One region of the Pseudoalteromonas sp. SiA1 genome, then DNA from elsewhere that is predicted to be linked to it. Evidence: predicted binding sites of a transcription regulator. Region 1 holds the regulator's gene; the other holds the start of a gene.

Evidence for each region. Region 1 encodes MetJ, which represses methionine synthesis genes. Its sites were predicted from a motif close to TAGACGTCTAGACGTCTA; they were not measured.
Region 2: the regulator MetJ is predicted to act here: its motif matches at 2,751-2,768, upstream of KK487_RS04305 (homoserine O-succinyltransferase).

What each region holds. Positions count from the first base shown of each region.
Region 1 is NZ_CP076084.1:329,099-333,385, forward strand. Features, by position in the region: gene KK487_RS01500 (malic enzyme-like NAD(P)-binding protein) at 442-1,683, shown strand; gene metJ (met regulon transcriptional regulator MetJ) at 1,752-2,072, opposite strand; gene metB (cystathionine gamma-synthase) at 2,271-3,518, shown strand; gene metL (bifunctional aspartate kinase/homoserine dehydrogenase II) at 3,568-4,287, shown strand, end outside.
Region 2 is NZ_CP076084.1:934,506-938,792, reverse strand. Features, by position in the region: gene metH (methionine synthase) at 1-656, opposite strand, end outside; gene KK487_RS04310 (homocysteine S-methyltransferase family protein) at 667-1,737, opposite strand; gene KK487_RS04305 (homoserine O-succinyltransferase) at 1,727-2,674, opposite strand; gene ettA (energy-dependent translational throttle protein EttA) at 2,899-4,287, shown strand, end outside.

The DNA of each region.
Region 1 (4,287 bases):
TTTGTATTTATTTTTTTTGCATAACTATTTCCTGTTCTTATTCTGAGTATGCATAAACATTTGCAGACAAAACAGCCAATATTCTCTATATTTTTATTTGTTAAACTTTAAAGATGGTACTCAAATGCAGGTAACGTGAGGTTATTTGTGTTTAAAGTTAAATAAAATTCGGTATTTCACTATTTTAATTTAAGACTAAAAAATACGCTTTATAAAAATAGAACAAGGGCAAAAAGTACCTGTGTTTTTCATTTTTATGACGAATTTATATTTTAAAAATGTCAGGATAATCTAGGGAAGTTGCTGATAAATCACTTAAAATTAACAGTTCTAGCATATAACAGGATAGACCTGATATTGCTTGGAATTTAAAAATAATAAAGGTATCGTAGATTAAAACTACCTCTCACTTTAACTTAAATTGCAGGATATAATCGCGTTATGTCAGATTTTCGTGAACAAGCACTACATTACCATGCCCATCCCGTTCCAGGTAAAATCAGTATTGAGCTGACCAAGCCCGCTGAGACGGTTAAAGACCTCGCGCTCGCATACAGCCCCGGTGTCGCAGAACCTGTTCGTGAAATTGCCGCTGATCCAGCAAATGCCTACAAATATACTGGTAAAGGAAATATGGTTGCGGTTATTACTAACGGCACCGCAATTTTAGGCTTAGGTAATTTAGGTCCACTGGCTTCAAAACCCGTTATGGAAGGTAAAGCGCTACTATTTAAGCGTTTTGCAGGGTTAGACTCTATAGATATTGAAGTTAAGCACCGTACTACCGAAGACTTTATTAACACGGTGGCTAATATTGCCGACACTTTTGGTGGAATTAATTTAGAAGATATTAAAGCGCCCGAGTGTTTTGAAATAGAAAAAGCGCTTATAGAGCGTTGTAGCATTCCTGTTTTTCATGATGATCAGCATGGTACGGCTATTGTAACGGCTGCGGGTATGCTAAACGCGCTGGAAGTACAGGGCAAAGCAATTGAAGATGCAATTATTGTATGTTTAGGTGCCGGCGCTGCAGCTGTTGCCTGTATGGAGCTTTTAATTAAATGTGGCGCGTTGCGTGAACATATTTATATGTTAGATCGCAAAGGAGTTATTCATACGCGTCGTGATGACTTGAATGAATATAAGCAATTATTTGCAAACAATACCGATAAACGTACTTTACAAGATGTAATTGAAGATGCCGATGTGTTTGTGGGTGTATCGGGCCCTAATTTATTAGCCCCTGAAGATTTAAAATTAATGGCTGATAGACCCGTGGTATTTGCTTGTTCAAACCCCGATCCTGAAATCGATCCGCAATTAGCACACGCTGCACGTAACGATTTAATTATGGCTACAGGTCGCTCTGATTATCCGAATCAAGTTAATAACGTATTGTGTTTTCCGTTTATTTTCCGTGGTGCGTTAGATGTACGTGCCAGTGAAATAAACGACGAGATGAAAATTGCTGCTGTAGAAGCAATTCGTAGTATTGCTAAAGAGCCCGTACCGACTGAAGTGCTTACTGCCGCAGGCATCGACAAATTAGAGTTTGGTGCTAAATATATTATACCAAAACCAATGGATCCACGTTTGTTACCACGTATAGCTAAAGCGGTTGCGCAGGCGGCGGTAGACTCTGGCGTTGCACAAATTGATATGCCAGAAAACTACATGGCGTAATTGTTAAGTATAAATTAGCGCAAAAAAAACCTCAGCATTTGCTGAGGTTTTTTTGTATAAAGACCCTTCTAGTCTTCATTTAAAATAGGCACTTCTAGTCCCATTTCTTGCATTATTTTCTTCACTTCTTCAGGTACTTTTTCTGCGTTATCTTTACGCAAATCATCATCATTAGGCAGCGGTTGCCCGGTAAACGCATGCAAAAACGCTTCGCATAAAAGCTCGCTATTTGTTGCATGACGTAAGTTGTTTATTTGACGACGAGTACGTTCATCAGTTAATACTTTTAATACATTTAGCGGGATCGAAACGGTGATCTTCTTTACTTGTTCGGATTTTTTCCCGTGTTCTGCGTATGGGTGAATATATTCACCATTCCATTTAGCCATAAGATGTATCGTTGCCTCAGATTATAAATTGCTCACACAGCATCAAAGCGTGTAAATATGCGTGAAATTCTATCGGTTTAAAAAAGATAGTCAAATACTAGTTATTTAGCTATCTAGACATTTAAATGTTTTGACATCTTAAATTGCATGCGCTACCTTTTAGACGTCTAAACATCCAAATTAGTAAAGGTAGCGAAAATGAGTGAAAAAAATAAGGCAACAATTGCTGTTCGTAGTGGAATAGAAGCCGACAAACAGCATGGTGCGGTTGTTCCACCGCTTTATTTATCAACAACTTACTCATTTGCTGACTTTGATACAAAGCGTCAATATGATTATGGCCGCAGTGGTAACCCTAATCGTGACATTTTGGCTGAGGCGCTCACGGAGCTTGAAGGTGGCGCTAAAGGCATTATTACCGCAACAGGCATGGCAGCCGTTCACCTAACAACACAATTACTTAATAGTGACGATACGTTAGTGATCCCTCATGACTGTTATGGTGGCAGCTATCGCTTATTTACTTCGCTAGAAAAGCGCGGCTTATTAAAACTAGAAGTGGTCGATTTTACCAAAAGCGACAGTTTGACACGCATCCTTGCTATTAAACCTAAGCTGATTTGGATTGAAACACCTAGCAATCCTATTTTACGCTTAACAGATATTAAAGCGGTAACTGATACAGCTAAACAGTGTGGTGCACTGGTTGCCGCCGACAACACATTTTTATCGCCAGCATTACAAAACCCGATTAAGTTTGGCGCTGATATTGTGGTGCACTCAACCACAAAATATATCAATGGCCATTCAGACGTTGTTGGTGGCGCGGTTATCGCAGCGACTGCTGAGTTAGGTGAAGAGTTAGCGTGGTGGGCAAATAACATTGGCATCACCGGCGCGCCATTTGATAGCTATTTAACGCTCAGAGGCTTACGTACTTTAAACGTGCGTTTAAGGCAACACCAAGAAAGTGCACTCGCCATTGCACAGTATTTAGAACGCTCCCAGTTTGTTGCCCAAGTTTACTACCCAGGTCTTGAATCACACCCTCAACATGCGCTAGCTAAGGCGCAGCAGCTTGGCTTTGGTGCTATGGTTAGCTTTGATATAAAAGGCGATATAAACGATGCTGCAGCGTTTTTAACGCGCTTAAATGAATTTAGCTTAGCGGAATCATTAGGTGGAGTAGAAAGTTTAATTTGTCACCCTGCGACTATGACCCACGCCGGCATGGACGCAACCGCGCGTGCAGAAGCCGGAGTAGGCGACACGCTTATTCGTATTTCGGTGGGTATTGAAGATGTAAATGATTTACTCGCTGACTTAGACAGGGTATTTAATTTGGTGCGCCCAGGACAAGCCGATCCCGGCCTATCGGCAAAAAGTGGTGCTAGTGAATCATTTGGTTCAGCAAAGTTAAACGCGGCGCATCCGGCGTTATGGTAGTGCATACCAATCTTCAAAATACAAAACATAAATGCGAGTCGGTATTAATATGGTAAATCAGGTTCATAAATTTGGTGGTTCGAGTTTAAGCTCAGCGGATCGCTTTAAAAGTGTCGCAAATATTATTTTAACTCATGCTCAAGCTGGGGATTGTGTGGTGGTATCGGCTGCCGGTAAAACCACCGATACCTTAGTTAAACTGTGGCAAAGCTATCAACAGCAAGACACTCAAGCTATTGCTGATATTGTATTGCTATTGAGTAACCATCAAATAGCTCTGATTGAGCAATTATTAATAGCTAACGCTAAGCACCATGCGCTTGATTTACTTGAAACTGAGCTCAGTATTATTACCAAGCAGGCTAAGCAAGGAACATTAGCTGAAGCTGCGTTATTAGCACATGGTGAATTGTGGTCTGCAAGGTTACTAAGCGCTTACTTAGAACAGCTTAACGTTAGCGCTTGTGCCCATGACGCTAGGCAGTTATTTACGTTAGATGCCGGACAGCTGCAGCATGCTAATAATCAGCAGCAGTGCTTAAAAGCCATACAGACGAGTAAAATTAATGTAGTTACGGGGTTTATTGCGGCTGATTTACATGGTGAAACAGTGACCTTAGGGCGAAATGGCAGTGATTACAGTGCCACTTTATTAGCGCGGTATTGCAATGCTAAAAAAGTCTCTATTTGGACTGACACTCAAGGTGTTTTTAGTACTGATCCGCGTAAGGTTGCTAATGCGGTTAAGTATGCGCGAGTGTGCCGTGAT
Region 2 (4,287 bases), 610 kb from region 1:
AACGATACGTTTGATACCCCACCCGACACTTTACAGTGCGGTAAGTTTTGCTTAATACGGCGAGTGCCTTCAATAAATTCTACGGCGTAGTTATCGTGCTCTTCTATACCGGTGGCAACGGCAAATATGTTGGGGTCGAATATAATATCTTCTGGCGGGAAGCCAATTTCATCAACCAAAATACGGTAACTGCGCTCACAAATTTCAAACTTACGATCGGCAGTATCGGCTTGGCCGTCAGTATCAAATGCCATTACAACAGCGGCGGCACCAAAGCGTTTTATAATTTTAGCTTGGCGAATAAACGGCTCTTCACCCTCTTTGAGTGAAATGGAGTTAACAATGGCCTTGCCTTGAATACACTTTAAGCCTGCCTCTATTACTTCCCATTTAGAGGAGTCGACCATAATAGGTACTTTAGAAATATCAGGCTCTGAGGCAATTAAGTTTAAAAACTTCACCATGGCCGCTTTTGAGTCCAGCATGGCTTCGTCCATGTTGATATCAATAACTTGGGCGCCATTTTCTACTTGTTCGCGAGCTACATTAAGGGCTGTTTCGTAGTCTTCTTCCATGATCAAACGTTTAAACATGGCCGAGCCAGTTACGTTAGTACGCTCGCCGACATTGGTAAATACTGCAATTTGTTGGGTCATTGGCGGCTCCTTAATTTAAGTTACAGGCTTCTAGGCCTGATAAACGCATACGCACTTCAAGCTCAGGTAATTTTCGTGGTGCTGTGCCTTCAAGCCCTTTGGCAAAGGCACGAATGTGCGCAGGCGTAGTGCCGCAGCAACCGCCAACAATATTAATAAAGCCCGATTTACCCCAATCTATGATCTCTTTTGCCATGTCGTCTGCTTCTAAGTCGTATTCTCCAAACTCATTGGGTAAGCCCGCGTTAGGATGAACAGAGACAAAGGTTTCGCACACACGTGATAGCTCTTCAACGTATTGGCGCAGTAAATCTGGCCCAAGGGCGCAATTTAAGCCAATTGAAAGCGGCTTAATATGGCGAATAGAATTATAAAATGCTTCGGTGGTTTGCCCTGAAAGCGTACGGCCTGAGGCATCGGTAATAGTGCCTGAAATCATCACTGGCAATGTGCGCCCTGCTTGTTCAAACGCTTCTTCTACCGCGAACGATGCCGCTTTTGCATTAAGCGTGTCGAATATGGTTTCGATTAAAATTATATCTACACCGCCCTCCATAAGCGCAAGGGTCGACTCAACATACGCAGTCACTAACTTATCAAAGGTGATATTACGATAGCCGGGGTCGTTTACATCCGGCGATAACGAACACGTTTTAGACGTTGGCCCTAAAACACCTGCTACATAGCGCGGTTTTTCTGGGGTTTTAGCGCTAAATTCGTCACATACAGCGCGGGCTAACTTAGCTGACTCTAAATTAACTTCACGGCTTATACTCGCCATGTCGTAATCTTCCATCGAAATGGTGGTCGAGTTAAAGGTGTTAGTTTCGATAATATCGGCTCCGGCGGCTAAAAAGCTGCGGTGTATATCAGTAATAATTTCAGGCTTGGTTAGGCTTAATAAATCGTTGTTGCCTTTAATAAGCACGTGCCAATCTTTAAAACGTTCACCACGGTAGTCTTGCTCTTCAAGCTTATGCGCTTGGATCATAGTTCCCATTGCACCATCTAAAATTAAAATGCGCTGTTTGAGCGCAGCGCTCAGCTCTTGATGCTTATTGTTTTGAGGATTATTCGGCATAGTTGTTAGTCCTTACGTCTTGGCTAACTAAGTTAATATCATAGGGTGTGGTTTGGTAAACGTAATAATTTAACCAGTTTGAAAACAGTAAAAACGCGTGACTTTGCCATGTTTTAGACGGTTGCTTGCTGGTATCGTCATCAGGAAAATAGTTTTCGGGCTTTGGCGCATCGGGACTTTTTTGTAAATCGCGCTCATATTCGGCTTTTAAACTGTCGGCATCGTATTCTGGGTGGCCGGTAATAAACACTTGGCTGCCCGATTTATTTTTAAGTAAATAAGCCCCGACTCGTTCAGAGCCCGCTAATACCACCAGCTCTTCACAAGCGTTTATTTTATCTATATCTATGTGGCCATAACGTGAGTGCGGCACTAAAAAGGTATCGTCAAAGCCGCGGGTAAGTGCACCATGGGCAAAGTAGCATTGATGGGTAAACACCCCGCAGAGTTTGTTGTCTTTTAAATCGCGCTTTAAATTATAACGGTGATATAAAGCCGCGTGGGCAGCCCAGCACGAAAACAAGGTAGAGGTTACATGCTGCTCGGCCCAATCAATAATCACTTTGAGCTCATCCCAATACGCCACTTCTTCATACTCTAAATGCGCGAGCGGCGCACCGGTAATTAATAGTGCATCGTAATTATTATTTTTCACTTCTGAAAAGTAACGATAAAAGGTATCTAAGTGTTGCTCTGAGTTACTACTGCTACGATGCGTGTCAAGGCGCAGTAGCTCTACATTTACTTGCAGCGGAGAATTAGCCAACAAGCGAATAAACTGTACTTCGGTTTCTACTTTATTAGGCATAAGATTAAGAATAGCCAAACGCATAGGGCGTATTTCTTGCGTTTTTGCACGCGTTTTTGGCATTACAAACACGTTTTCATGACGTAAACGTGCAATAGCTGGCAATTCGTCTTCTACTGTAATTGGCATTCTTAAAGCTCCTGCTCATAAAAACCGAGAATTAATACGCTCTCATTATGAACAGAATGTCAAAAATATCAACCTCTAGATGTATAGATGTCTAAATGAAGTTTATTCACGCGGTTTGTACAAATTGAATATGTACTTTAAAACAGCCCCATTCGTTGACTGTTTCACCTGTGAGCCACTACAATACAGCATTGAAATTTTTATTATTATTGAAGGCTTCTTCCATGGTTTTACCTGATAAGTTTATATTCTCGATGAGTCGAGTATCTAAGGTTGTGCCACCAAAACGCACTATCTTAAAAGATATTTCGTTGCATTTTTTCCCTGGTGCAAAAATTGGTGTGCTAGGTCTAAATGGTTCTGGTAAATCATCATTACTACGCATTATGGCAGGTGTTGATGAAGATTTTGAAGGTGAAGCTCGCCCTCAACCAGGCACTAAAATTGGTTACTTGCCGCAAGAGCCTGTTTTGGACGAAAGCAAAACAGTTCGTGAAATTGTTGAAGAAGCTGTGGGTGAAGTAAAACATGCCCTTAACCGCCTTGACGAAGTGTATAACGAATACGCAATGGAAGGCGCTGACTTTGACGCACTGGCAAAAGAGCAAGGTGAATTAGAAGCGATTATTCAAGCGCATGATGGTCATAATATCGATAACGTATTAGAGCGTGCTGCCGATGCTCTGCGTTTACCTGAGTGGGATGCTAAAATTAAGCACCTATCGGGTGGTGAGCGCCGCCGTGTTGCTATTTGTCGTTTATTACTTGAAAAACCAGATATGCTTATTCTCGATGAGCCAACTAACCACTTAGATGCTGAGTCGGTTGCCTGGTTAGAGCGCTTTTTACATGACTACGAAGGCACCGTTGTGGCAGTAACGCATGACCGTTACTTCCTTGATAATGTTGCTGGCTGGATTTTAGAGCTTGACCGTGGTGAAGGTATTCCGTGGGAAGGTAACTACTCTTCTTGGCTTGAGCAAAAAGATGCCCGCTTACAACAAGAGCAAAAATCTGAAAAAGCACGTCAAAAATCAATTGCACAAGAACTTGAGTGGGTGCGTTCAAACCCTAAAGGTCGTCAAGCTAAGTCAAAAGCACGTATGGCACAGTTTAGCGAGCTACAACAGTCTGATTACCAAAAACGTAACGAAACCAACGAATTGTTTATTCCACCTGGCCCACGTTTAGGTGACCAAGTATTAGAAGTAAACAACTTACGTAAAAGCTTTGGCGACCGCGTATTAATAGACGATTTAAGCTTTACCATGCCTAAAGGCGCTATTGTGGGTATTATTGGTGCCAATGGTGCAGGTAAATCAACGCTATTCAAAATGCTAAGCGGTGAAGAGCAGCCAGATAGCGGTAATATCAGCATTGGTGAAACAGTAGAACTGGCAACTGTTGATCAGTTCCGTGGCAACATGGACGAAAGCAAAACGGTATTCCAAGAAATCTCTGATGGCCAAGATGTACTAAAAATTGGTAACTTTGAGTTCCCAAGCCGTGCTTATGTTAGCCGTTTTAACTTTAAAGGTAACGATCAACAAAAGTTTGTTAAAGACCTTTCAGGTGGAGAGCGCAACCGTTTACACCTAGCTAAGCTGTTAAAA